DNA from 4 places in the Nocardia sp. NPDC004582 genome. Region 1 is predicted to be linked to each of the others. Evidence: riboswitches for the same ligand, from Rfam matches in the RefSeq annotation. Region 1 holds a riboswitch; each other region holds the start of a gene.
What was found. Region 1 has a riboswitch for S-adenosylmethionine ahead of ACWELJ_RS21910 (aminotransferase class V-fold PLP-dependent enzyme). Riboswitches for the same ligand answer to the same signal wherever they lie in the genome.

Region 1 (6,791 bases):
CCTTGGCCTCGCGCAGGCTGAACTTGGCGTCCGCGCTGGCCAGGCGGACGTCGGCGGCGGCGATGAGGTCCAGGCCGCCGCCGATGCACCAGCCGGAGATGGCCGCGACGACGGGCTTGACGCAGTCGGCGACCGCGGTCACCGAGTCCTGCATGTCGCGCACGTGCTTGAGGAAGTCGGTGCGCGGCCCGGCGAGCGCCTTGTCGGCCAGCAGCGGCCCGAACAGCGGGCTCATGGCCGGCAGGTCCAGTCCGTAGGAGAAATGCTTGCCGGAGCCGGTGAGCACGATGGCCCGGACGTCGGGGTCGGCGTCGAGCTCACGGAAGATGAGCGGCAGCTCACGCCAGAAGTCGGGGCCCATGGCATTGCCCTTGCCGGGACCGGTGAGCGTCACCGTCGCGATGTGGTCCTTGCTTTCGACTTCGAAAGCCTTCCATTCGGTCATTGGTCCAGCGTATAGGGGTTACCGGCGAGTAGGTTGGCCGGTGTAAACCCTGTGCTAAATCTGCTGCGTCCCAGCGTTTTCGCGGCGCCCGGAGGCGGACGATTATCGCGTCCGCACAAACTGCTCCTCCTGTGTGTGAGGTCACGATGTTGATGCATCACGGAATCGGCCTCGACCGCTTCAACGCCCTCCCCCGCCGTCGTGCGATTCATGCCCTGTACGAATGCTGCTGCAATGTCACCTGGGCACAGAAGATCGCCGACGGCCGCCCCTACCCGGGCCATGCCGCCCTCCAGACCGCCGCCGCGGCGGAACTGCGCGCCATGTCCGCGATCGATCTGGAACGCGTCTTCGATTCCTGTGCGCACCAGTCGGTTCCGGAGCGCACCGTCGACGCGCTGGCCCCGATCGTGCGCGCCCGCCTCACCGCGATGCTGGGACCCGAGGAGGGCTACCCCGACTACTGATCCCCCGCACATCCACCGCAATCGCTCTACCCTGGTTGCCATGCGCAGGTCCCTGCCACCGGTCGCGTCGAAGGTTTCCGACACCTTGATCGCGCGCGGCCATCACGGGGTGATCATCACCCAGCCCACGCCCACCCCCACCGCGCGCGATGCGGCCGACGCGGTCGGCGTCACCGTCGGGGCCATCACCAAATCCCTGGTGTTCCTGCTCGACGACGATCCGGTGCTGCTGCTCGTCTCCGGCGCCCACCAGGTGCATCTGGAGCGCACCGGGCAACGCCTGGAGGGCACGCTCAGCCGGGCGCCCGCGGCCATGGTCCGGGAGGTGACCGGGCAGCCCATCGGCGGCGTCGCCCCGCTCGGGCACCCCACCAATCTGCCCACCTTCGTCGACAACGCGCTGGCCCAGTACCGGGAGCTGTGGGCGGCGGGCGGGCATCCGAACACCCTGTTCCGCACGACCTTCGGGGAGCTGGTCCGGATCACCGCGGGCCTGGCCATCGACGTGGACTGACCGCCGCCGACGAGGGTTTTCCGACAGCCCGGAATACCTGGGCCCGCGACCACGTAGGTTCTTGACGTGACCGATTCTCCGACGCCCGGCGCCGAGCTACACGTGCCCGACGACCTGAGCGGCATCACCGCGCAGCAGTTCCGCGCCGCCATGCGGCACTATCCGGCCGGCGTCACCATCGTCACGCTGAACTCCGCGCAGGGTCCGGTCGGTTTCACCGCGACCTCGTTCGCCTCGCTGTCGGCGCAGCCGCCGCTCATCTCGTTCAATATCGCCGAGACCTCCTCCAGCATCGAGGCCATGCTCGGCGCGGAATCGCTGGTGGTGCACTTCCTGGGCGAGCATCAGAAGCATCTGGCACAGCGGTTCAGCCGGTCCGCCGAGGAGCGTTTCACCGACAGGTCGTTGTGGGCCACGCTCGGCTCCGGCGAGCCGGTTCTGCACGGCACCCCGATCTGGGTGCGCGCGACCGTGCACCAGCTGATCCCGATCGGCGATCACACGCTGGTCATCGGGCTGGTGACCCAGGTGCACGACAACACCGAGAGTTCGCCCGCGGCCGGCCCGCTGGTGTACTACAACGGCGCCTATCACCGCGCCGAGATCGCCGACTGACGCTCAGGCCGCCGAGGCCGCGGTGCCGATACCCAGCGCCGCCAGGATCGCCGCGCTCGTCTGTTCCAGCCGGGCCCGGATCCGCGGGCGCTGCAACAAGGCGACCGCGCGGGCGGCGGCCACCGCGAGCAGGATCATCTCGATCGCCGCGATGCTGGATTCGATGGCGCCGAGGGTGAGCGTGTTCAGGAAGGTCACCTCGGTGAGGAACTGCGGCAGCACCGCGAGATAGAACAACCCCACCTTCGGATTGAAGACACACGACAGCAATCCGGCAGCGAACGCCGAGCGCATCGACGCGGGCGTGCCCCGCACCACCGCCGCCTCCGGCCCGGCCTCCGCGTTCCGCGCCCGCCGATGCTCGATCAGTGCCCGAATCCCCAAGTACAGCAGGTAGATTCCGCCGATCACCTTCAGCGTCCGATACGCCGTCGCCGACTGTTCCAGCAGCGCCGCCACCCCGGCCGCCACCACCGTCGCCCAGACGATCCCGCCGAACGCCGAACCCACCGCCGCCGCGATCCCGGGTCGCGGTCCGGCCATCGAGAATCGCAGCACCAGGAAGGTATCGGGGCCCGGGGTGAGCGCCAGCAGCACGCACAACCCCGCGAAACTCAGCAGCAGCGGAAAACTCATGCCCTCCATGGCAACCCATCGCGGCGACGCGACGCAAGGGTGATATCGCTGACCCTGCCCCCGACGAGCAGGGCCAACGGGTCACCCCCGGAAACGGCGAAGACCGCCGCCCCCGCCTGATGAACGGGGTGCGACGGCCTCTGGTGACGAGTTCTCAGTTCCGCGCGCTGGTCTCGGCACCCAGTTCACGGAACAGGTCGGTGTTCATCGTGAACGCCAGTCGCGCCTCGTCGAGCACGCGATCGACCTCGGGACCTTCCAGGGGAAGCTGGTCCAGGGCCTCGCGGTACTCGCGCTTGAACGCGGCCGGATTGGTGATCTCGTCGAAGACGTAGAAGCGCACGCCGTCGCCCTTCTTGGGCAGGTCCCACAACTTCTCGGCGGTGCCGCGGATGACCTGGCCGCCGGAGAGATCACCCAGGTAGCGGGTGTAGTGGTGGACGACGTACCCGGCCGGCCATTCCTGCGCGCACTCCTCGATGCGGGCGGCGTAGGCGGCGGTGGCGGGCAGCGGCCGCAGCTCCTCGCGCCAGTTCGCGCCGCCGAGGTGGGCCAGGTCGGTCTCGAGCGCGGCCAGGCGGGCCAGCTCCGGCTTCACGAACGGGCCCGCGACGGGGTCGGAAGCCAGTGCGGCGGAATGCTTTTCGAGGGCCTCGTAGACGAACCAGAGCTGGCCGGTGTAGCGGAGGAAGGCCTCGACGCCGAGCTGCCCGGTGAGCAGGTCCCGCATGAACGTGGAGTGCTCGGCCTCGTTGTGCTGCTGCTCGGTCGCGGTGCGAATGAGCGTCGAGAACGGGGCGCTGGTGTCCGTGTCCAACATGGTCGGCTCCTCGTGGTCAACTCCGGGGCACCCCACTTTGGCTACCCTAACTTCCTAGTCGACCGTACGCCTCAGCAACGATCTCGCGATTCGAACTTTGCGGCCCACCCACTCCAACTTTCGGATGATTTTTCCGCCCCGCCGGTGCCGTCGATCACGGCTTCTCCGCCGCCCCGAATGTCGTGCGCGGACCGCGACAGGCGAAGGCGGGCAGGGTTGACAAGCCCGTGACGCGTCTGCCAATCTCGCTTTCAGGTCATGAGTACCAGCGCTAAGCCCCGGCTTGCTGGTCGGCAACCCTCCACCGCGGCGGGGTGCTCCGGGTGACGACCGGGCCGTCGCCCGACCGGGCGCGGCAAGCGCGGACTCACGATCGATTCCTGTCTTCCGATCGCGTGTCCCCTGAATCCGATGGGATTTGTGATGACCGCTTTCGCCGACCAGACCTGTGCTCCCCTCGCCACCGTGTCCGGCTGTGACCTCCGGGTTCCGCTGGTCCAGGGCGGGACCACCGGCTACGCGAACTTCGACTACGCCGCCAGCGCCCCCGCGTTGCGGCAGGTCACCGACCGGGTCGCCGAGCTGCTGCCGTTCTACGCCAGCGTGCATCGCGGGGCGGGGTACGCCTCCCGCGTCTCCACCGACTGCTACGAGTCGGCGCGCGGCTCGGTCGCCCGCTTCCTCAACGCCGCCGACGATCAGGTGGTGGTGTTCACCCGCAACACCACCGACTCGCTGAACCTGCTGGCCGCCTGCGTGCCCGGCGACACCGTGGTGCTGGATGTCGAACACCACGCCAACTTCCTGCCCTGGACCCGGCACGGCCGCCGGGTGGTGCCGGTCGCCGACACCATCGAGGAGACCATCCAGCGGCTGGTCGCCGAACTGTGCTCGAAACCCGCTGCGCTGCTGGCGGTTACCGGCGCCTCCAATGTGACCGGCGAACTGCTGCCACTGGAACGGCTGGCCTGGATCGCGCACCAGTGCGGCACCCGCATCCTGGTCGACGCCGCCCAGCTGGCCCCGCACCGCCGGATCGACCTGCGCACCACCGGCATCGACTACCTGGCCTTCTCCGGGCACAAGGCGTACGCGCCGTTCGGCGCGGGCGTGCTGGTCGGCCGCCGGGACTGGCTCGACACCGCGGAGCCGTACCTGGCGGGCGGCGGCGCGGTGCGCTCGGTCGCCACCGACAGCGTCGAATGGGCGCCCGCGCCGCAGCGCCACGAGGCCGGTTCCCCGAACGTGCTCGGGGTGGCCGCGCTGGCCGCCGCCTGCGACGCGCTCGCCGATCTGGACGAGACCACCGTCGTCGAACACGAGCAGTACCTCACCCACCGGCTGCGCTACGGGCTGAAAACCGTTCCGGGCGTGAACTTCCTGCGCGTGTGGCGCGACAGCACCGACGCCGTCGGCATCGTCGCCTTCACCGTCGACGGTTTCGAGCCCGGCCAGGTGGCCGCGTATCTGTCCGCCGAACACGGGATCGGGGTGCGCGACGGCCGGTTCTGCGCCCATCCGCTGCTCTCGCGGCTCGGGGTGGATGCGGCGCTGCGGGCCAGCATCGGACTCGGCACCACCGCTGCCGACGTGGACCGCCTCATCGACGCGATCGCCACCCTGGTCGAGCACGGTCCGACCTGGAATTACGCCCGCACCGACGGCCACTGGAACCCGGTCCCGGAGACCCGGCCCTTCGGCGGTTCGGCGGACGGCGCCGCGCCCTGTGGATTCTGAGAGCCCTGCGGATTCCGAATCGCCGGGAGCGGGTCAGGGCACCAGGTAGCGGGCCGCGAGCTCCTCGACCAGCGGGTCGTCCTCGTCGACCGCTTCGAGTCGGTCCAGGTCGTCCTGGACCGACACCTGCCGGGTGTCCGGAATCTCCGGATCGGGCGGTCCGTCCTCCTCGAGCTGACGGATCAGCTTGTCTCGCACCCGCTCCTTCAGCGATTGGCTCATAGGAAGAGCATCCTCCGCTCAGACGGGCGCGATCCAGGTACCCCACGGCGTGTTCCGCACGACGGTGAACACGATGAGGAAGGCCACCGCGATCCACAGCGCCGACCTGGGCAGGATCCGCGGTAGCGGCGGCGGCGCCGACCGGCCCCGCCAGGCGCGCACCAGCCAGGTGCCCCACCAGGCGAGGAAGCCGAGCGTCAACGGCAGCAGCAGCACATTGCTGTGGATGGCGTCCAGGAACCGACCATCGGTCAGATTGTGCAGGCCGCGCAGGCCGCCGCAGCCGGGACACCAGTACCCGGTCAATTCGTAGAACGGGCAGAACCCGTAGGCCCCCTGCACGTGCGGGTCCCGGAAGTGCAGCAGCGCCAGGCCGCCGGCGACGGCCGCACCGCCCAGCAGCGGGAGTCCGACGCCGAGCCGTCGCGGGCGCGTAGGCCCTGGTTCGGCTCCCGCCGTCGGTACCGCTGCCGTGGTGTCCACGAGAATCAACGGTAGCCGGGCCACCGCCCACCTGCCAGGTCACACCGAACTTCGCACCCGATTGCGTTGCTCGATCACGCCGCCCGATTGCGTTGCGGCCTCAGCGGATCGGGGCGCGTTCCACTACCGGGGCGGTGAGCACGCCCGCGAGCATGTCCACGATTTCTCCCCAGGCGTCCACATCCCCCGCGGCGACCTTGCCCGCCTCGACCGCGCGTTCATGATCGGCCAGTAGCGCGAACAGCACGGTCGGCAGCGCGCGCAACCGCCGCAGCCGCAGGCGTTTCGGCAGGTCGGCGAGTTCCCGATCGAGCTGCTGCATGATCACGCGCACCGAGGTGCGCTGGGCGGAGGCCAGATTCGCCGCGTCGGTGACGGCTCGGTGGGTGTGGATCTGTTCGAGGAATCGCGCGTAATGGTGGACACCGTGCCGGTCGGCCAGCTCGAGCATGGGGATGACCAGCGCTTCGAGCAGATCGTGGACGCTGGTCACGCCGGTCCCGGCCTGTTCGGCCAGCAATTCGAGCCGCCGGATCTCCAAGGTGGCGAGCCGGTGCTCGACCACCGCCTCGATGAGCCCGTCGCGGGAGCCGAAGTGGTACTGGACCGCGGAATTGTTGCGCTGTTCGGCGGCCGCGGCGATATCGCGCAGCGGCACCGCCGGTCCACGCTCGGCGATCAGCTGTTCCGCCGCCAGGATGATGCGCTCGCGCGCCCCCGTGACTGCCATTCGAGCACCGACCTCCTTGTCCACAGTGTGCACTGTAGCCGCCCACCTGGGGATAAAGAACTTCTCCTTGACGATTAAGAACTAATGCTTAACAGTGTCGAGTGACTGTCGTCACCCTCCGA
Region 2 (6,791 bases), on a different contig from region 1:
ACAGGCGCGATACGTCGCGTAACGCGGATCCGGCTGTGGCAGCGGCCGGGCAGCGGACATACGGCATTCGGGCAGGGCCTGCCCACCAACTCCGGGCGGCGAGACCGTCCGGTGGCGGCGGTACCGTCCGATGGCCGCGATACCGCCGTCGCCGGGGACAGTGCTGGTTCAGTGACCCGGCGCGCGCTGGGCGCGGGCCAGTTCCATGGTCTCCAGCATGAGTTTGCCGACCGCCTCGGTCTCGGTCAGGAACCCGTCGTGCCCATCCTTGGAGTGGATGACCTCGAGCCCCTTGGAGCCGGGCAGCAGATCGGCCAGCTCCTGCAGGGTGCGCAGCGGGTAGAGCCGGTCCGAGTCCACTCCGCCGATCACGCACGGCACCGGCGTCGAGGCCAGCGCCGCCGCGACGCCGCCGCGGCCGCGCCCCACGTCGTAGCGGTTGATGGCCTCGGTGAGCAGCACGTAGGTGCCCGGATCGAAACGCGCGATCAGCTTCTCCGCCTGGTACTCCAGGTAGCTCTGCACCGCGTAGCGGCCGCCCGCGAGCGGATCCTCGTCGCCCTGGCCGTGATTCTCGAAACGGTGGTCGAGCTCGCCCTCGGCGCGGTAGGTCAGGTGCGCGATGCGCCGGGCGATGCCCATGCCGGTCGTGGGTGCGCGCCCGGTGCCGTAGTAGTCGCCGCCCTGCCAGTCCGGATCGGCCTTGATGGCGGCGATCTGGGTGGTCTGGGTACCGATCTGATCGGCGGTGGCGCGTGCGCCGACCGCCAGCACCAGGGCCGCGCCGACCCGTTCGGGCCGGCCGATCATCCACTCCAGCACCCGCATGCCGCCCATGGAGCCGCCGATCACGGCGGCCAGGCGGTCGATGCCGAGCAGGTCGAACAGCTTGGCCTCGGCGGTCACCTGGTCGCGGACGGAGATCGCGGGAAACCTTGTGCCCCAAGGCTTCCCGTCCGGAGCTAGCGAGGACGGGCCGGTGCTGCCCTTGCAGCCGCCGAGCACGTTGGTGGCGATGACGCACCATTCGCGGGTGTCCACGGGCGCGCCGGGGCCGACGCTGCCGTCCCACCAGCCGGCCTGGTCGTGATGGACGTCGGCGGGGCCCACCACGTGCGAGTCGCCGGTCAGCGCGTGCTCCACGAGCACCACGTTGTCCGCGTTCGCCGACAGTTCGCCCCACCGCTGGACGGCCAGTGTGACGTCGGGGATCACGGCCCCGCTCTCGAGTTCCACGTCGCCGATGGCGATGCTCCCGAGCGTCCCGTCGGGCGGCGGCAGCAAGCGCTCCGCCGCGTGCCGGGACGTTCGCGATTCGATGTTCACGGTCAATGTGCCGCCGCCGTCAGTCCGGCGCGCAGGTCCGCCAGGATGTCGTCGATGCCCTCGATGCCCACGGCCAACCGCACCAGACCAGGTGTGACGCCGGAAGCCAACTGCTCGGCGGGCGTCAGCTGGGAATGCGTGGTGGAGGCCGGATGGATGACGAGCGAGCGCACATCCCCGATGTTAGCGACATGGCTGTGCAGCACCAGCGCCTCCACGAACTTCTTGCCCGCGTCGACCCCACCGGCCAGCTCGAAGGACACGATGGCGCCGACACCCTTCGGTGCCAGCTGTTTGCCACGCTCGAACCAGGGCGAGGCGGGCAGACCCGCGTAGTAGACCTTCTCGACGCCGGGCTGTCCGGCCAGGAACTCGGCCACCGCCTGGGCGTTGGCCACGTGCCGCTCGATGCGCAGGCTCAGCGTCTCGAGACCCTGCGCGATGAGGAACGCGTTGAACGGCGACACCGCCGCGCCCAGATCGCGCAGCAGCTGCACGCGGGCCTTGAGCGCGTAGGCCGGTGCGCCGAGATCGGCGAAGACCGCGCCGTGGTAGCTGGGGTCCGGGGTGGTGAAGCCGGGGAAGCGGGACTCGCCCGCCTCGTTCGTCACCGTCCAGTCGAAGGCGCCGCCGTCGACGATCACACCCGCGACCGCGGAACCGTGCCCGCCCAGGTACTTGGTGGCCGAGTGCACCACGATGTCCGCGCCCAGCCGCAGCGGCTGGATCAGGTACGGGGTGGCGACGGTGTTGTCCACGATGAGCGGCACCCCGGCGGCGTGCGCGACCTCGGCGATGCCCGGAATGTCGAGGACCGAGCTGCTCGGATTGGCGACGGTCTCGCCGTAGAACGCCTTGGTGTTGGGCCGCACCGCCGCGCGCCACTGCTCGAGGTCGTCGGGATCCTCGACGAAGCTGACCTGGATGCCCAGCTTGGGCAGCGAGTAGTGCAGCAGGTTGTAGGTGCCGCCGTACAGGTGCGGGCTGGCCACGATGTGGTCCCCGGCCTCGGCGAGATTCAGGATCGCGTAGGTCTCCGCGGCCTGGCCCGAGGCCAGCAGCAGGGCGGCCACGCCGCCCTCGAGCGCCGCGATGCGCTGTTCCACGGCGTCCTGGGTGGGGTTCATGATCCGGGTGTAGATATTGCCCGGTTCGGCGAGCCCGAACAGCGCGGCGGCGTGGTCGGTGTCGCGGAACGCGTAGGACGTGGTCTGGTAGATGGGCAGGGCGCGGGCTCCGGTGGCGGAATCGGGAGCCTGGCCGGCGTGAATCTGTTTGGTCTCGAAGGACCAGTTGGCCGGATCCAGGGCGTCGTCAGCGGGGACGGCCGCGGGTGCGGTCGAGTCACTCATGTGTTCTGCTCCAAAAACAAGGTCGCCGAATGGCGGAGGTTTGACGTTATCGAGAAGCGAATGGGCTTCGACAACAACACATCTCGGTAGACCTCCTGGTTGCGCTTGCGTTCGGCCTTCGAACGCCCGGTCTGCACCCGGAGCACCCCACCGCAGCTGGAGGGTTGCCGATCAGCAAGCCGGGGCCTTATCGCTGATGCTCTTGACCTAATGCGGGATTCTAGCGGCCGATCGCCCCGATCTACCCAGTGGGGTTTGTCGCATTCACAGCGGTATTTTCCCCGTTTACGGGGGGAAATGTCGTTGTCGCACCGCAACAGACCCGACGGAATTCGCTGAATGCGGCCTGGACGCTGTCGGCGAGCACGCGGGCGGTGGTGACCGTGGTGCAGTCGGCGAACTCGTCCCCGTCGTCGAACTCGCATTCCATGCCGACCCGCACGATGCCGTGCCAGGTGGTGGCGATGAGCCGCACGGTGAGGTGGTCCTCGGGCAGCCGCAGGCGTTCGGCCAGCACCTCCGACACCGCCCGGGTCTTGGTGTCGGCCGATTCCATGCTGAGCGCGCGCACGGCGACGCTGTCGCGGGAGATGCGCTGCATCTGCTGGAACCAGCGGAAGGGCACGGGCGCGTCGGAGTCGATGATCTGGTCGACCACCGCCAGGAACGCGCCGAGCAGCGCTTCCATCTCGTCGCCGGAGATCGGTTGGGCGCGCAGCTGGTCGGCGAGGGCCTGTCCCCAGCTCTCGATGGGGGCGATGACGATCGCCTCCTTGCTGTCGAAGTACCGGTTCACGGTGCGCGGGGAGACATCGGCGGCGTCGGCGATCTGCTCGACGGTGGTGGCGTCGAAGCCCTGTTCGTCGCACAACCGCAGGGCGACGTCGATGATCCGGGCCCGGGTCTGCTGCTTCTTGCGCTCACGCAGGCCGGGGCGGTGACGCGAGATCACACCGATGTGACTTGACAACTCCGACATGCCTCCATCGTAGGTCCTTGATGCGTTTTCCTGTCCCAGTATGACAACTGTCGTAGTGCGACATTTTTCCCTTGACGCCAATTGTCGGTGGGGGTCACTATGGTGATGCTGCCTTCGAACTCCAGAGGAGAGGCTCATGACCGTAGCGACGGACGCTCTCGGTACAGACGAAAAAGCAAGTCCCGCACAAGATTCCAGGCGTTGGTGGGCGCTCGGCGTGATCGCCATGGCGCAGCTGATGGTGGTCCTGGACGCCACGATCGTCACCATCGCCATGCCGTTCGCCCAGCAGGATCTGCACATCAGCGACGGTGACAAGCAATGGATCTTCACCGCGTACACCCTGATCTTCGGCGGTCTGCTGCTGCTCGGCGGCCGCCTCGCCGACTACCTGGGCCGCCGCCGGATCCTGATGGTCGGCCTGATCGGCTTCGCCGCGGCCTCCGCGCTGGCCGGTCTCGCGCAGAACCAGGCCGAACTCTTCGCCGGTCGGGCGCTGCAGGGCGCGTTCGGCGCGCTGCTGGCCCCGGCCGCGCTGTCACTGGTGTCGGTGACCTTCACCGAGGCCAAGGAACGAGCCCGGGCCTTCGGCGTGTTCGCCGGTGTGTCGGCGGCGGGCGCCGCGCTCGGCCTGATCGCCGGTGGCGCGCTCGTCGAGTACGCGAACTGGCGCTGGTCGCTGCTGGTGAACACCCCGGTCGCGCTGCTGGCCCTGCTCGGCGCGTTCGCCTTCGTGGTCAAGGATGTGCCCGCGCCGCGCACCGGCGGTTACGACCTGCCCGGCGCGGTCACCGTCACCCTCGGCCTGATCTCGATCGTGTACGGCTTCAGCCGCGCGGCCTCCGACGGCTGGACGGCCTCCACCACGCTGGCGTTGTTCGTGGTGGGTGTAGCACTGCTGGCGGCGTTCGTGGCCATCGAGAGCCGCACCGCGAATCCGCTGCTGCCACTGCGTATTCCGGGTGAGATCAACCGCGGCGGGTCGTATCTGATCGCGCTGCTGGTGCCCATCGCCATGTTCGCCATGTTCCTGAACCTGAGCTTCTACCTGCAGATCGTGGAGCACTACTCGGCGCTGAAGACGGGTGTGGCGTTCCTGCCGTTCCCGGCCGGCATCGTGGTGTCGGCGGGCATCGCCTCGGCGGTGCTGCCGAAGATCGGGCCGCGGCCGCTGATGCTGGCGGGTTCGGTGCTGGGCGCCGCGGGCCTGGTGTGGCTGTCGCGGCTGGAGTACGGCGACAGCTACGCGACCGCCCTGCTGCCCGCCATGATCCTGATCGCGCTGGGCATGGGCGCGCTGTTCGTGTCCATGCAGACCACCGCGCTGCACCAGGTCGACGCCGAGGATTCGGGCGTGGCCAGCGCGCTGCTCAACGCCGCGCAGCAGGTGGGCGGTTCCATCGGCACCGCGCTGCTGACCACCATCTCGGTGCAGGTGGCCGAACGGTACGTGCGCAACAACATGACCATCGACCATGTGATGGAGCGGGCCTCGATCCATTCCTACAACGTGGCGTTCCTGATCGGCGCGATCTTCTTCGCGCTGTGTGTTCCGATCGCGGCGTTCATGGTCCGGGACAAGCCGCAGAACCTGCTCGAGGGTGACGAGCACGCCGTGCACGTGGGCGTGTGAACCACCGCGGGTGAGTCCGCACCGATGCCCGTCGCGAATCTCGCGGCGGGCATCGGGTCGGTGGCAGCATGGGAGGTTGCGGGATCTCGATCCGACCGAAGGAGTGTCAGGACGATGAGAACCATGCGGTCAGTTGTCGCCGACACGGTGGGAGAACCGTCCGAGGTGCTGCACCTGCGGCCCCGCCCCGTCCCGGAGCCCGGTCCCGGCGAGGTCCGGATCCGGGTGTCGGCCGTCCCCGTTCATGCCAGCGATCTGCACACCGTCCGCGGCAGATACGGATTCACCCCGGAGTTCCCGGCCGTGCCCGGTATCGAATCCGTCGGTGTGATCGACGAACTCGGTAGCGGCACAGACGGTCTCACCGTCGGGCAACGCGTCATCACGGTCGGTGTCCGGGGAACCTGGCAGGAGTACGTCGTCGCCGACGCCGAGCGGGTCTGGCCCGTTCCCACCGGCATGAGCGATTCCACGGCCGCCCAGGTCCTCAGCAATCCGCTCACCGCGGTGATCTTGACCGGAGCGGAACTCGATGTCCGACCGGGCGAATGGCTGTTGCAGACGGCGGCCGGTTCGACCGTGGGCCAGTCGGTCATCCAGCTCGGCACCCACGTCGGCTTCAAGACCCTCAATGTGGTCCGTCGCCGATCCGCGGTCGAGGACATCCTCGCCCTGGGCGGGACGGCGGTGATCTGCACGGAGGATGAGGACCTGCGCGAACGGGTGGCCGACCTGGCGGGTCATGACGGCGTGTTCAAGGCGATCGATTGTGTCGGCGGTCAGGTGGGCGCGGATGTGTCGCGGGCGCTGGGACCGCACGGTGAGCTGGTCGTCTTCGGTGCACTGTCCACGCACCGCCAAACCGACCCCGACAAACTCACCATCCCCGTCTTCGCGCGCTCGCTGATCTACGAAACCAAGACCGTTCGAGGGTTCTGGCTGCTCCGCTGGTTCGCCGAGACCCCGAAGGATCGGATGAACGCGACGATCGACCGGACGCTGCGGCTCGTCGACAGCGGCGCGTTGCGGGTTCCGGAGGGCCGGCCGATTCCCGTCGAAAAGTTCGGCGAGGCGGTCTATTCGGCCGAAGCGCCCGCGCACGGCGGCAAACCGCTGCTGGTGTTCGAGCCGTAGCCCGCCACTCTGCTTCGGCTCGGGCGGTCGTTCGGTTCACCCTTCTCGCGTCGGGTTTCCGCCGCGGTTGCGCGCTTCGATGGCCTCGACGGACTTCTGGAACGTCTTTCCCAGGACGCGCGTGCCGAAGAGGCCGAGCACCATCGCCAGGAGCCGTCCTCTGAGGTTCTTGCCGTCGCGGACCACGACGGCGTCCACGTCGGTCCCGCCCGAGGGCAGCTGCGTGAGCGTGTAGGTGTGGCCTGAGGCGCCACCCCACAGGTTGGAGTCGGTGGTCGTCATCACCACGTGATGGGGGTCGGTCCAGTCGTAGTGCAGGCGTTCCCAGATACCGGCCGAGCCCTCGGTGACATCGGCGTCGTGGGGG
Region 3 (6,791 bases), on a different contig from region 1:
ACGGCTGCACCCGGTTCCCCTGCTGGTGCAGGTACCGGTGTACTCCGGTGAGGTGTTCACCGGTGTGGTGGACCTGGTTCGGCTGCGTGCGCTCACGTGGGCGGGCGGGTTCGCGGAAGGCGCGATTCCGGACCAGGTGGCGGATGCGGTGACGCAGGCCCGCAAGGCGCTGGAAGAGGCCGTGGCGGAGCGGAATTCGACGGCGCTCGAGGAGTACGTCGAGCACGCCGCGCTCTCCGCGGACACCTTGGCCGCCGCGCTGCGGGAGCTCACGCTCTCCGGTGAGGTGGTTCCTGTGCTGTGCGGTGCGGCGTACCGCGATACCGGGATCGAGCCGCTGCTCGACGCCGTGGCCGCCTATCTGCCGTCGCCGCTGGATCGGCCCGCGGTGGGCGGCGGCGCGGCGGTCCGGGCCGCGGATCCGGCGGAACCGCTGGCGGCGCTGGCGTTCAAGGTGCATGCCACGCCGACGGGGCGGCTGACGTTCGTCCGGGTCTATTCGGGTGTCCTCCGCAAGGGGGACACCGTGCTGGACGCGGGCAGCGGTCGGCGCGAGCGGGTTTCGCGCATCCTGCGGGTGCAGGCGGACCGGCACGCGGAGGTGGAGTCCGCGCCCGCGGGCGACATCGTCGCGCTGGTCGGCCCGAAGGCCGTGCGGGTGGGCGCGACGCTGTGCGCTCCGGAGGACCCGGTGCTGCTGGAGCCGCCGGCTCCGACCGAGCCGGTGGTGTCGGTGGCGGTGGAGGCGCGCACCAGCGCTGACATCGAGAAGCTGGCGGTGGCGCTGGCCCGGCTGGCCGAGGAGGATCCGTCGCTGACGGTGCGGACCGATCCGGAGTCGGGGCAGACGCTGCTGGCGGGCCTGGGCGAACTGCACCTGGAGGTCGTGGTGGAGAAGCTGCGCCGCGATCGCGGGCTGAGCGTGACGGTCGGGCGGCCGCAGGTGGCGTACCGGGAGACCGTGGTGCGCGGCGTGCGGGGTTTCACCTACCGGCATGCCAAGCAGGACGGTGGTTCCGGGCAGTGGGCGCACATCGTGTTCGACGTGCGGCCGCTGCGTGAATCCGAGCCCGGGGCCACGGGATTCGAGTTCGAGTCCACGGTGGTGGGCGGCCGGGTTCCGGCGGAGTTCGTGCGCGCGGTCGAGGCCGGGTGCGGGGATGCCCTGGCGGAGGGGCCGCTGGCCGGTCATCCGGTCACGGGTCTGCGGGTCACGCTCACCGACGGCGCGACGCACTCCAAGGATTCGTCGGAGTTGGCGTTCCGCACCGCGGGCCGTCTGGGGCTGCGGGAAGCCTTGCGCGCCAGTGCCATGGCGGTGCTGGAGCCGCTGGTGGAGCTGACCGCCACGGTGCCGGAGGACTATGTCGGGGCGGTGCTCGGTGATCTCGCCGCCCGGCGGGGGCGGGTGACCGGGTCGGTGAACCGCACCGGCACGGTGGTCGTGACGGCCACGGTGCCGCTGGCCGAATTGTTCGGCTACGCAACGCGTTTGCGGAGCCGGACTCAGGGCCGGGGCACGTTCACGGCGCGCCCGCTGGGTTACGCGCCGGTCCCGTAGCGGCCGGATGCCCGGTGGCGGCGGCACCTGGTTGCCGTCGTCACCGGGCCCATCCATCGTGGGTCGGTCGATAGAAAGGGTTGATTGTTGTCGCGACTACGTTTACTGTTGTCGCAACAACATATTTTCCCGATTGGAGACGGCGATGATGTACTCGTTCACCGAGGAGGCCGTGATCACCGGCGACCTGGACCGCGTCTGGGCGGTCGCCACCGATGTCGACCGCTGGTCGGAATGGGACCCGCACGAGGAGAAGTCCCGGATCGACGGCGAGTTCGCGGCCGGGACCAAGGGCTGGGTGAAGCCGAAGGGCGCGCCGGCCGGGCCGTTCACTATCGTGGCCGTGGAGCCGGGGCGGTCGTGGACCAGTGAAGCGGGCATCCCGTTCGGGAAGCTGCGCGGGCACCGCACCTACGTCCCGCTCGGCGACGGCCGGGTGCGGGTGGCCGAGCAGGTCGAGGTGCACGGGCCGATGGGCCCGCTGTTCAAGCTCATCTGGGAGAAGGGCATGCGCGCGGACATGCCGCTCACCTTCGCCGCATTGGAACAGGAGGCACGCCGGCGTGGCTGAACCACGGGGACCGCTCATGAGTCCGGGCTTCTGGCTGCATCACGCCGCCCTGGAGTGGCGGGCGACGCTGGAACGCAATCTGCGTCCGCTCGGGCTCACGCCGACCCAGTTCAACCTGCTCGCCTCGGCGGGCTGGCTGGGTCGATCGGGTGAGTTGCCGACCCAGCAACAGGTGGCGGACATGTCGGGCGCGGACCGGATGATGGCGTCCAAGGTGATTCGCGGCCTGGAGGAGCGCGGGCTGCTGGCGCGGTGCGCCGACCCGGTCGACGCTCGCGCGCTGCGCATCGAACTCACGGCCGAGGGCCGGGAATTGGCGAGCCGGGGCGTGCGGATCGCCGTCGACACCGACGAACAGCTCTTCGGCGTAGCCGGCGACGTACTGCGCGAGCAGCTGAAACCGATTGCCGCGCACCGGCTCCCGAGCTGACGCCGCCGCTTGGCCGGCGCCCATCACGGCGGATCGCGGGAGCGCGGAGTTCGGTGATCCTTCTGCGCGCGCGGAAGCCATCCGAGCCATCGATACGGCTGTACTCGGACGGTCAGCCCTTGACCAGGATGGCCCGGGTATAGAGCAGCGCGAAGCCTTGGCGCTGGACGTTCTGCTGAGATTTGGAGCCGGGCTGCGTGGTGACCACCGCGATGTCGCAGCCGGCCGCGGCTGCCTCGGCGAGGCGGGCCGACAGCAGTGACGATTGCACGCCGTGCCGCCGATGTGTGGGATGGGTTGCTGCGCCGGTGAGTTGGGCGATGCCGCCGGACATACGCAGGCTGGCTCCGCCCGCCACGCCGCCGTCGCGCCGGGCGAGATACCTCTGGACGTCCGCCGCGCCGGTCAGGTCGCGCATGGCGCGGGCGATGATGTCGGCGGGGAATTCCTCGTGGGAGGCCACGCCCTGCGTGTCGGGGTGGGCGAAGCCTTCCGCGACGACATCGAGCCAGGTGTCGAATTCGTCTTCGCCGCTGTGGGTCACCTCGACACCGGGGGCGACGGTCGCGACCGGTGCGCCGCGCAGTTCGCGGCCGAGCACGTTCTCGAACGACACCAGGCGGTAGCCCCGCTCGGTGAGCAGTTCCCCGACGCCGGGGTCGCCGAGTTGTGAGACCTCGGCCTGCACAGGTGTTTTCCGTTCCGCGCAGAGCTGCTCGATCGCGTCGAGTTCCGACGGCTCGGGGATTCCGGCGAATCCGAGTCCGGCGATCTTGTTCAGCGGTGACCCGTCCTCGGCAAAGGACGCCACCCCGCCCGCGATCGGGATCACGAATCCGGCGTCCGGGCCGAGCCGGGTCGCGGCCGCCCCGCTGCCCTTGGCGATCAGCTCGGCTTCGGCCCGCTCGATGCGCTCGGCCAGTTCGGTTCCACAGAACAGCGTTCCCTGATCGCTCGGCATGGGGTCGAGCCTAGGTCGCGGATCGGTGGCCTCGCCTCCGATTTTCGCGGTGCGCGGCGGTCGAGGCGCGGGGCGGGAACCGGCGGGCCGTAGGGTCGGGGCGTGGCTGTTGATGATTCGAGCGGTTCCGCCGGTGGTCTCGTGGTCGGGTTCGACCTGGATATGACGCTGATCGATTCGCGGCCGGGGATCGCCGCGGTGTGGGATGCCGTCGCCGCGCGGACCGGGGTGCCGATCGATTCGGAGCTGGTGGTGTCGCGGCTGGGTCCGCCGCTGGCGCACGAGGCGGCGCAGTGGTTCCCGGAGCACGAGGTACCGGGCGTGGTGGCCATGTACCGGGAGATGTATCCGGAGCTGGCGGTGCACGCGTCGGACCATCTGCCCGGCGTGGTGGACGCGCTGGCGGCGGTGCACCAGGCCGGGGGCCGGGTGCTGGTGATCACCGCGAAGAACGGCCCGCACGCGCAACTGCATCTGAATCATCTGGGGCTGGCGGTCGACGAGCTGGTCGGCGGCGCTTGGGCGGAGGAGAAGGGGGAGGTGCTGCTGGAGCGCGGCGCCTCGATCTATGTGGGTGATCATCTCGGCGATGTGCGCGCGGCCAAGGTGGCGGACGCGACCTCGGTGGCGGTGACCACCGGGCCCTACACGGCCGAGGAGTTGTCGGCGGCGGGCGCGGATGTGGTGCTGCGCGATCTGACCGAGTTCCCGGCCTGGCTGGCAGCGCATCTGACGTAGGGGCGAGCGGCGGCGTCCGCGGGGGCGATGCCGCCGAGGGGGCAATTCGTGGGGGCGACAGGAGATTTCCCGGCGGCGGGGCCGGGTGGCGTTTGGCATCAGGGTGATTCGAACGGTGTCGGCCGCCGGTTGTCACGGCTACCTTTCTGGACACGGTCACGAGTATCAGCGTTTTTCGAGCCCCGGCTGGCTGATCGGCAACCCTCGCGTGGGCGGTGGGGTGCCCCGGGTGACGACCAGGCGCTGCCCGACCGGGTGGCGCAAGCGCCAGGACCGCGCATTCCTCTGTCGCGGTCGTGTCCCCCTGCCCGGCGGTGTGCCGGTGCGCGAATGTAGAGGTAGCTATGAGCAGGATCTTGTCCCGGTCGCGTGGTTTCCGGGTGGCGGTGGGTGTCGGGGCGGCGGCCCTGGTCGCGAGTCTGGCGGCGGCCTGCGGTAGCGACTCGTCCGGAAGCAGTTCCGACACGGTGTATTTCGGTGTCTCCGGGCCCAAGACGGGCAATTCCGCCGAGTACGGGCGGCTCTGGCAGCAGGGGTTCGATCTGGCGCTGGACGAGATCAATGCCGCGGGCGGGATCAATGGCAAGAAGGTGGCGCTGAAGTGGGAGGATTCGCAGTCGGATCCGAAGCAGACGGTGCCGATCGCGACCAAGTTCGTGGGTGATCAGTCGATCATCGCGGAGCTGGGGGACTTCTCCTCGCCCGCGTCGATCGCGGCGTCTCCGGTGTACAACCGGGGCAAGCTGGTGCAGTACGGGTTCACCAACTCCGCGGTGGATTTCACCAAGGCGGGGGACTATTCGTGGAGTCCGTCCATCACCTTGGACGTGTACATGGAGCGCAACGCCGAATGGGTGCGCTCCAAGGCGAAGAAGGTTTCGGTCGTCTACCTCGAAACCGACTGGGGTAAGCAGGCTTTCAAGTTCTTCGAACAGTTCGCCAAGGAGAAGGGCATCGAGATCGCCTATTCCTCGGCGATCCTGCCGGATTCGCAGGACTTCCGGCCGGTGCTGATCAAGGGCCGCGACGCCAACCCGGATGCCTTCGTGCACCTGGGATATGGACCGGACGGGGCGCTGGTGGTCAAGCAGCTGCGGGACGTCGGGTTCACCGGGCAGTTCTTCGGCGGGCAGAACACGCCGCAGTTCATCGACCTGGCGGGCGCGGCGGCCGAGGGCGACATCGTGAACGGCGTGTTCACGCCCTCGGATCCGAGTCCGAAGGTGCAGAACTTCGTCACCAAGTTCCGGGCCAAGTTCAACACCGATCCGGGCGATTTCAATGTGTACGCCTATGACGCCCTGAACGCGGTGGTGAAGGCGGCCAAGGCGGGCGGTGCGACCCGGGAGGGTGTGCTGAAGGGGCTGCGCGAGGTCAAGGACTTCGACGGAATCGGCTTGGGCACCTTCGCCTTCGATCAGCAGACGCGCCGCCCCAGCGGGGTCAAGCCGATCGAGCTGATTCTGCAGAACGGCAAGTTCGTGCCCGTCGGAAGCAAGAAGTAGATGTTCGACACGCTCATCGCGGGTCTGGTCCACGGCAACGCGTACGCGCTGATCGCCGTGGGCATCACCCTGATCTTCGGGGTCAGCAATGTCATCAATTTCGCGCACGGCTCGATCTTCGCGTTCGGTTCGGTGCTGGGCTGGTGGCTGATCGCCCAGCACGGGGTGCCGTGGTGGGCCGCGCTGGTCGTGGTGGTGGCGGTGACGGCGCTGGTCGGAGTGGCCATCGACGTGCTGGCGGTGCGGCCGTTGCGCCGGGCCCCGGCCATCGCGGCGCTGCTGGCGACGGTGGCGGTGGGGCTCATCATCGAGAACGTGGTGGCCCTGGTGTTCGGGCCGGACACCCGGCCCTTCCCGCAGGTGCTGTCCACCAACAACTTTCAGGTGGGCGGGGTGCGGTTCGGCACCTCGGACGTGGTCATGTTCGCCATCACCCTGCTGGTTATGGGCGGGCTGTGGGCGTTCCTGCGGTTCAGCCGGCACGGGCTGGCGATCCGCGCGACCGCGCAGGATCCGGATGCCGCCGCGCAGATGGGGATCGGGGTCGGGCGGGTGCAGTCGCTGGCCTTCGCCATCGCCTCCGGGCTGGGCGGGCTGGCGGGCATCTTCGTCGGCCTCTACAACTCGAATATCTCGCCCACCAGCGGCGGCGTGGTCGGCATGACCGGGTTCGTGGCGGCCACCATCGGCGGGCTCGGGTCGATTCCGGGCGCGGTGCTCGGCGGCTTCGTGCTCGGCTTGGTGGAGGCGTTCGGCATCTACTGGTTCGGGGACGGCTATCGGGATCTGATCACGTTCGGACTGCTGGTGATCTTCCTGGTGCTGCGGCCCGGCGGGCTGCTGGCCCGGCCGCCCGCCATCGAATCCGAGCCCATGACCGGGACGTTCCTGGGCTCGGGCCGGGAGTTGCGAGTGCGCTGGTGGCACGCGCTGCTCGCGTTCGGGGTCGCCGGCGTGGCGATTCCGTTGGTCGCCGACGACTACGGCATCTCGGTGGGCACCCAGATCCTGGCGTACGCGATCAT
Region 4 (6,791 bases), on a different contig from region 1:
CGCCCGGTGCGACCGGCGCCGGACCGGAGATTCGGAGGTGCGCCATGGCAGCAACCCCACGCGGTGACCGGCTCGCGACCGTTCGATCATCAGAAAGGTTCAGCAATGTTCGCAATGACCAGGCACACGGTGGCTCGGGCCATCCTCGCCGGTGCTATTGCGGTGGCTCCGGTCACCGCGGTGACCGTCCCGACCCAGGCCGATGTGGTCACCAACTACAACCCCACCCCTGTCGATCAGCACGTGAACCAAGGCTGGGACGCCAAGCACTTCCTGTTCCCTCCGGGCTGGGGCATCCCGCCGGGATGGCTCAAGCATCTACTGCCGTTCGACTTCTTCGATTGGTTCGATTGGGACTAGCGGATCGCGGCGGGCCTCGAGCGCGTCCAGGATCAGATCCAGGCCGTAGGTGAACTCGCCCGTGTGGTCGTAGCCCGGCCGCAGGGCGTGATCGGTGATCAGCTCGCGCAGGTGCGGGTACCGATCGGCGGGCAGGCGCTCGAGGATGTCGCTCGCCACTTCCTCGACATCGGCGGGGGTCGCGACGGGCAGATTCGCTTCCTGCAGAACGTAACCGCCGATATAGCTGTCGATGAGCGAGATGGCGTGCGCGGCGTCGGCCAGCGTGAACCCGGCCGCTTTCAGGACTCCGAGCACCGCGTCGTGGTGCCCGAGCGTGGCGGGGCCGGGATCGCGGCGGGAGTCCATCAGCCCCAGCGCCCAGTGGTGCCGCGACAGCACCCGCCGGGCGGAATGGGCGCGCACCCGAATCGCGTCCCGCCAGTCCGCGCGGCCGGGATCCGGCAGGTCGATCGCCGCGAACACCGCATCCACCACCCCGTCGAGGATGGCCTCCTTGTTGGGCACGTGGTGATACAGGGACATCGCCTCCACGCCGAGTTCCTGGGCCACCCGCCGCATCGAGATCGATTCCGCGCCACCGCGATCCGCCACCCGGATGGCGGCATCCAGCACACGTTCCCTGCTGAGTGGTTGCGATCGGCGCGGCACGGCGGCTCCCGGTTCGAAGGTATTGACAGGCTTACGCCCGTAAGCCTACCTTACAGTCGTAAGCCAGCCTTACACTCGTAAGAGAAGGAGACTCCGATGCCGATGCCGAGATGGTGGGGGCACGTCAACAAGAGGCTGTTCAACCCGCGCGCGATCGCGAACGGGACATGGCCGGTGCTGACGCATATCGGCCGCACCTCGGGCACGATCTACCGCACCCCGCTCGACGCCCATCCCGTCCCGGGAGGGTATGTGTTCGTGCTGGTCTACGGCTCGCGCGCGGACTGGGTGCGCAATGTCCTGGCGGCCGGCGGCGCATCCCTGCGGATCGGCGGCCGGGACGTGGAACTCGCCGCCCCGCGCATCGTCGGGGAAGCCGAGGCCTTCCAGTCGCTGCCGGCGGATGCCGCCCGCCCGCCGAAGCTGTTCCGCATCACCGAATTCCTACGCATGGACCTCGGCAACGCGGTGACCTTCGAATCCGGATCCGCGCACTGATCCACCGGGCCGGCAGCGCCCGATCGGCCCATCGAAAAGGGCCGGAACCCAGTGGGTTCCGGCCCTTCGGAAAGATCGTCGGATCAGCTCAGCGCGTGGTCCAGGTCGTTGAGGAGATCCTCCACGTCCTCCAGGCCGATGGAGATGCGCAGGACGCCGTCGGTAATGCCCACGGCCGCACGGCCTTCCGGGCCCATGGCACGGTGGGTGGTGGTGGCGGGGTGAGTGATCAGGGTCTTGGCGTCGCCGAGGTTGTTGGAGATGTCGACGATCCGCAGGCGGTTCAAGACCTCGAAGGCGCGCTTCTTGGCCTCGTTGTCGGCGGCCTTCAGCTCGAAGGTGATCACCGTGCCGCCGCCCGACATCTGGCGCTTGGCCAGCTCGTACTGCGGATGCGAGGACAGGAACGGGTACTTCACCCACGCCACCGCCGGATGCGACTCCAGGAACTGGGCGATCCTCAGCGCCGAGTCCACCGACTGGCGCAGCCGCAGCGGCATCGTCTCCAGGCCCTTGAGCAGGGTCCAGGCGTTGAACGGGCTCAGCGCCGGACCGGTGTGGCGCATCAGGTTCTTCACCGGGCCGTCGATGTAGTCCTGCGGGCCCAGGATCGCGCCGCCGAGCACCCGGCCCTGGCCGTCGATGTGCTTGGTGCCCGAGTAGACGGTGATATCCGCGCCCAGGTCGAAGCCGCGCTGCAGCAGCGGAGTGGCGAAGACGTTGTCCAGCACCACCTTCGCGCCCGCGGCATGCGCCAGATCCGAGACCGCGCGCACATCGGTGAGGGTCTGCATCGGGTTCGAGGGGGTCTCGAAGAAGACGGCCTGGGTGGGAACGGACAGCGCCTGCTCCCACTGGTTCAGGTCCTCGCCGTCGACGAACACCGTCTCCACGCCCCAGCGCGGCAGGATCTCGTTGGCCACCACGAAGCAGGAGCCGAACAGGCTGCGCGCCGCGACCAGCCGGTCACCGGCGGACAACAGCGCACCCAGCGCGGTGAACACCGCCGACATGCCCGACGCGGTCGCGAAACAGGCTTCCGCGCCGTCGATCAGGCGCAGCCGCTCCTCGAACATGGCGACCGTCGGGTTGCCGTAGCGCGAGTACACGAAGTGCTCGATATCGCCGGTGAAGGAGGCCTCGGCCGCCTCGGCGCTCTCGTAGACGAAACCCGAATTGAGGAACAACGCCTCGGAGGTCTCGTCGAAGCCGGAACGCCGGGTGCCGCCGCGTACCGCCTGGGTGGCGGGGCCGACGCCCTCGGGAAGCGGTTTCTCGAAAGAGCCGCCGGTGATCATGACTGCCTCCACGGAAGTCCGTCGGCGCGCCAGCCGGTGCTGCCGCGGTGGCCCTGGCCGTCGAGCGCACCCTCGAAGCCGTCGACCACATTGAACGAAGGGGTGATGCCGAGCGTGGTGGCGGCGGTGGCCGCGCCGATCGAACGCTGGCCGGAGCGACAGATGAAGATGACCGGCGCCTCCGAATCCGAAGTCCGGTGGGCCAGCGACTGCTTCAGCAGATCCGCGAACCGGGCATTCGGGGTGCCGGTGACGTCGACCCACTCGATCAGCGCGGTCGGGCGGCCGATGCCGCTGGTGTCGGGCACGCCGACGAACCGCCACTCGGCCTCGGTGCGCACGTCCACCAGAACCGCATCGGGGTTGTCGCGCAACAACTCCCACGCCTGCTTCGGCGTGATGTCACCCTCGTATTTCATATGCGCCGCGCTCACTCGAACCTCCTGAGAATCCGCACTTGCCGCATCGCTGTCCGATGCGAGGCCAGGTCGTCACCCGGAGCACCCCACCGCGGAGGAGGGTTGCCGACCAGCCAGCCGGGGCTTGGCGCTGGTACTCATGACCTGGGATTGAGATTGCCGAAGAACCGTCCCCACTGTCAAACCCCGGCGGCGCTTTCGGCCGATGTCACGAATTACAGACCAACCAGCGGGAATTCTCCTTGGCGAAGTGCCAGGGCGCGGTGGTCGGCGCGCCCGCGACGGTGAAGGAGACCTGCGCGGTCGCCGCGTCGCCCTGCACAGTCGCGTCGGTCAGCTTGCTGTAGGCGATGGTTCCGCCGGTCTCGACCGCGATTCGCAAGGGCGAGAGCTTGTCGTCGAAGGCCTGACACTGCAGGCGCGGATCGTATTTCCCGGTGTCCTGCCGGGACCGGATGAACGCGTCCGCAGCCGCCGAGAGCCGATCGGAATCTGTGACATTCTTCTCAACCGGCGACACCACCGACGCGACCACGATCCCGAGGATCACGACCGCGATGATTCCCGCCGCCACCAGGAACGGCCACATGCTGCGGGTCTCGTTCTGGTCGATCCGGACCGGGGTCTCCTCGGCGTCGCTCATGGGTAGATCATGCCTGGTCCCCTTGTGAGGGCCGGCGCGTGCCATCGATAGAATCAGCAGAATTTCCCGCCCCAGCGCGGGAATAGCAAGACTACGCAGCAACGCTGCAGCGTCGGGGGCCAACGGAGGTCGCCGAGGCCAGAGCGTCAACTTAGCCTAAGCTAAGAGCGACGGCTGAGTTTTTGACGGCAATTTAGTTTCGACCCAAAGGGTGCGCGGAAGAATGACCGAACAGAGTGCAGCGACCCGCCCGCTACGCATTGCGATCGTGGGCGCAGGACCGGCCGGCATCTACGCCGCCGACGCGTTGATGAAGTCCGACGCGGACGTGAGCATCGATCTCTACGAGCGCATGCCCGCGCCCTTCGGCCTGATCCGCTACGGCGTCGCGCCCGACCACCCGCGCATCAAGGGCATCATCACCGCGCTGCACAAGGTGCTCGACAAGCCGCAGGTCCGCCTGCTGGGCAATATCGACTACGGCGTCGACATCACCCTCGAGGACCTGCGCCAGTTCTACGACGCGGTCATCTTCTCCACCGGCGCCAACGCCGACCGCGCGCTGGGCGTGCCGGGCATCGACCTGGACGGCTCCTACGGCGCCGCGGACTTCGTGTCCTGGTACGACGGCCACCCCGACGTCGCCCGCACCTGGCCGCTGGAGGCCGAGAAGGTCGCGGTCCTCGGCGTCGGCAACGTCGCCCTGGACGTGGCCCGCGTGCTCGCCAAGACCGGCGACGAGCTGCTGCCGACCGAGATCCCGCCGAACGTCTACGAGGGCCTCAAGGCCAACAAGGCGCTCGAGGTGCACGTGTTCGGCCGCCGCGGTCCCGCCCAGGCCAAGTTCACCCCGCTCGAGCTGCGCGAGCTCGACCACTCGCCGACCATCGAGGTCATCGTCGATCCGGAGGACATCGACTACGACGAGGGTTCGGAAGCGGCACGCCGTCATTCGAAGCAGGTCGACATGATCTGCAACACCCTCGAGCAGTGGGCCATCCGCGACGTCGGCGACCGCCCGCACAAGCTGTTCCTGCACTTCTTCGAGAACCCCTCGGAGATCCTCGGCGAGGACGGCAAGGTCGTGGGCCTGCGCACCGAGCGCACCCAGCTCGACGGCACCGGAAACTGCAAGGGCACCGGCGAATTCAAGGACTGGGACATCCAGGCCGTGTACCGCGCGGTCGGCTACCTGTCGCAGAACATCCCGGCCCTGCCCTTCGACGACCAGGCCGGCACCGTGCCCAACGAGGCCGGGCGCGTGCTCGTCGACGAGGACGCCGACGACGCGGCTCGCTACATGCCCGCTACCTACGTGACCGGCTGGATCAAGCGCGGCCCGGTCGGCCTCATCGGCCACACCAAGGGCGACGCCAACGAGACCATCGCCTGCCTGCTCGACGACGCCGCCGGCTTCGTCCCGGCCGACAAGCCGGAGCCGGAGGCGGTCACCGCGTTCCTCGAGGGCAAGGGCATCCCGTTCACCACCTGGGCCGGCTGGTACCGCCTGGACGCGCACGAGCGCGCCCTCGGCGAGCCGCAGGGCCGCGAGCGGGTCAAGGTCGTCGAGCGCGACGAGATGCTGGCCGCCTCCGAGCCCGACAAGGCCTCCTGAGCGGTCACCGGCCCAACGTCGTGACCAGCGTGAATCCGCCTGCCGGACAAGGTTGTCCACACTTGTCACCGTTCTGAGGCATGCTGATCACGTGTTCGATGCCCATCTCCACATCTTCGATCCGCGGTTCCCGCTGGTCGAGAACGAGGGCTACCTGCCCGACCCGTACACCATCGCCGACTATCGCAAGCGCATGTCCCGCTTCGATATCGACGGTGGCGCGGTGGTCAGCGGGTCCTTCCAGGGCACCGATCAGAGCTATCTGCTGGCCGCCCTCGCCGAACTCGGCGAGGGCTGGGTCGGCGTCACCAATCTGCACGTCGACGCCACCGACGCCGAGATCCTCGAACTGAGCAGGGCCGGGGTCCGCGCGATCCGGTTCAACCTCAAGCGCGCCGGCGGCGACATCGTGGGGCTGACCATGCTGGCGCTGCGCGCCTACGAGCTGGCCGGCTGGCACGTCGAGCTCTACATCGACGGATCCATGCTGGGCTCGCTGGAACCGGTCATCACCAAACTGCCCAAGCTGTCCATCGACCACCTCGGCATGTCCGACGACTGCCTGCCGTACCTGCTCAACCTGGTCGACCGGGGAGCCAAGGTGAAGGCCTCCGGCTTCGGGCGGGTGGCCATGAATGTCGGCTCGGCGCTGCGCAAGATCCACACCGTCAACCCCGAAGCCCTCATGTTCGGCACCGATCTGCCGGGCACCCGGGCCGGGCGGCCCTTCCGCGACGCCGACATCTCCCTGATCGCCGACTCGGTGGGCTCGGATCTGCACAAGGTCCTGGAAGACAATGCCCGCGCCTTCTACGGCCTGCCCGCCAAGGTCCGCGATTTCGAGGACCCGGCCGCGCACCGCTCGACCGGGGAACCGCCGACACTGCGGTTGCCGCGCTCGGAACTGCCCGCTCCCCAGCATCCGGACACGCTGCCGCTGCCGCGTATCGATCGATAGGCCGCGCCCTCCGCGCCCGGAGACCTTCGCGTTATTGTCATAGCGTCAACACCGGCGGGTGAGCCGGTGCGCAGCATTCGACGACGAACCGAGGTAGGGCGTGAGCACTCCATCCACCGCCAAGCAGGGCCCGCTCGCGGGCATCCGGGTTGTTGAACTGGCCGGCATCGGCCCCGGTCCGCACGCGGCACTGCTGCTCGCCGACCTCGGCGCCGACGTGGTCCGGGTGCAGCGGCCCGGCATGCTGCCCGGCTTCATGGAACGCCCGCAGTGGCGCGGCCGCACCATCGTCGAGGCCAACCTCAAGGATCCGGCCGACATCGAGAAGGTGCTCGGCCTCATCGACAAG

Region 2: another riboswitch for S-adenosylmethionine. It lies ahead of ACWELJ_RS15015 (bifunctional o-acetylhomoserine/o-acetylserine sulfhydrylase); the one in region 1 lies ahead of ACWELJ_RS21910 (aminotransferase class V-fold PLP-dependent enzyme).
Region 3: another riboswitch for S-adenosylmethionine. It lies ahead of ACWELJ_RS30615 (ABC transporter substrate-binding protein); the one in region 1 lies ahead of ACWELJ_RS21910 (aminotransferase class V-fold PLP-dependent enzyme).
Region 4: another riboswitch for S-adenosylmethionine. It lies ahead of ACWELJ_RS11860 (rhodanese-like domain-containing protein); the one in region 1 lies ahead of ACWELJ_RS21910 (aminotransferase class V-fold PLP-dependent enzyme).

What each region holds. Positions count from the first base shown of each region.
Region 1 is NZ_JBSGCY010000083.1:118-6,908, reverse strand. Features, by position in the region: gene ACWELJ_RS21940 (crotonase/enoyl-CoA hydratase family protein) at 1-445, opposite strand, end outside; gene ACWELJ_RS21935 (2-oxo-4-hydroxy-4-carboxy-5-ureidoimidazoline decarboxylase) at 592-912, shown strand; gene ACWELJ_RS21930 (YbaK/EbsC family protein) at 953-1,426, shown strand; gene ACWELJ_RS21925 (flavin reductase family protein) at 1,577-2,041, shown strand; gene ACWELJ_RS21920 (LysE family translocator) at 2,045-2,677, opposite strand; gene ACWELJ_RS21915 (biliverdin-producing heme oxygenase) at 2,832-3,497, opposite strand; SAM riboswitch class IV at 3,752-3,865, shown strand; gene ACWELJ_RS21910 (aminotransferase class V-fold PLP-dependent enzyme) at 3,921-5,234, shown strand; gene ACWELJ_RS21905 (hypothetical protein) at 5,268-5,456, opposite strand; gene ACWELJ_RS21900 (DUF2752 domain-containing protein) at 5,475-5,939, opposite strand; gene ACWELJ_RS21895 (TetR family transcriptional regulator) at 6,040-6,669, opposite strand.
Region 2 is NZ_JBSGCY010000044.1:2,168-8,958, forward strand. Features, by position in the region: gene metX (homoserine O-acetyltransferase MetX) at 169-1,332, opposite strand; gene ACWELJ_RS15015 (bifunctional o-acetylhomoserine/o-acetylserine sulfhydrylase) at 1,329-2,678, opposite strand; SAM riboswitch class IV at 2,775-2,886, opposite strand; gene ACWELJ_RS15020 (TetR/AcrR family transcriptional regulator) at 2,920-3,657, opposite strand; gene ACWELJ_RS15025 (MFS transporter) at 3,794-5,290, shown strand; gene ACWELJ_RS15030 (zinc-dependent alcohol dehydrogenase family protein) at 5,405-6,424, shown strand; gene ACWELJ_RS15035 (hypothetical protein) at 6,461-6,791, opposite strand, start outside.
Region 3 is NZ_JBSGCY010000177.1:1,197-7,987, forward strand. Features, by position in the region: gene fusA (elongation factor G) at 1-1,561, shown strand, start outside; gene ACWELJ_RS30595 (SRPBCC family protein) at 1,707-2,132, shown strand; gene ACWELJ_RS30600 (MarR family winged helix-turn-helix transcriptional regulator) at 2,125-2,562, shown strand; gene ACWELJ_RS30605 (GNAT family N-acetyltransferase) at 2,675-3,502, opposite strand; gene ACWELJ_RS30610 (HAD family hydrolase) at 3,626-4,261, shown strand; SAM riboswitch class IV at 4,416-4,534, shown strand; gene ACWELJ_RS30615 (ABC transporter substrate-binding protein) at 4,606-5,766, shown strand; gene ACWELJ_RS30620 (ABC transporter permease) at 5,767-6,791, shown strand, end outside.
Region 4 is NZ_JBSGCY010000030.1:45,294-52,084, forward strand. Features, by position in the region: gene ACWELJ_RS11840 (hypothetical protein) at 115-360, shown strand; gene ACWELJ_RS11845 (TetR/AcrR family transcriptional regulator) at 319-975, opposite strand; gene ACWELJ_RS11850 (nitroreductase family deazaflavin-dependent oxidoreductase) at 1,108-1,509, shown strand; gene ACWELJ_RS11855 (O-succinylhomoserine sulfhydrylase) at 1,593-2,807, opposite strand; gene ACWELJ_RS11860 (rhodanese-like domain-containing protein) at 2,804-3,226, opposite strand; SAM riboswitch class IV at 3,256-3,371, opposite strand; gene ACWELJ_RS11865 (Rv0361 family membrane protein) at 3,435-3,869, opposite strand; gene ACWELJ_RS11870 (FAD-dependent oxidoreductase) at 4,093-5,484, shown strand; gene ACWELJ_RS11875 (amidohydrolase family protein) at 5,576-6,442, shown strand; gene ACWELJ_RS11880 (CaiB/BaiF CoA transferase family protein) at 6,543-6,791, shown strand, end outside.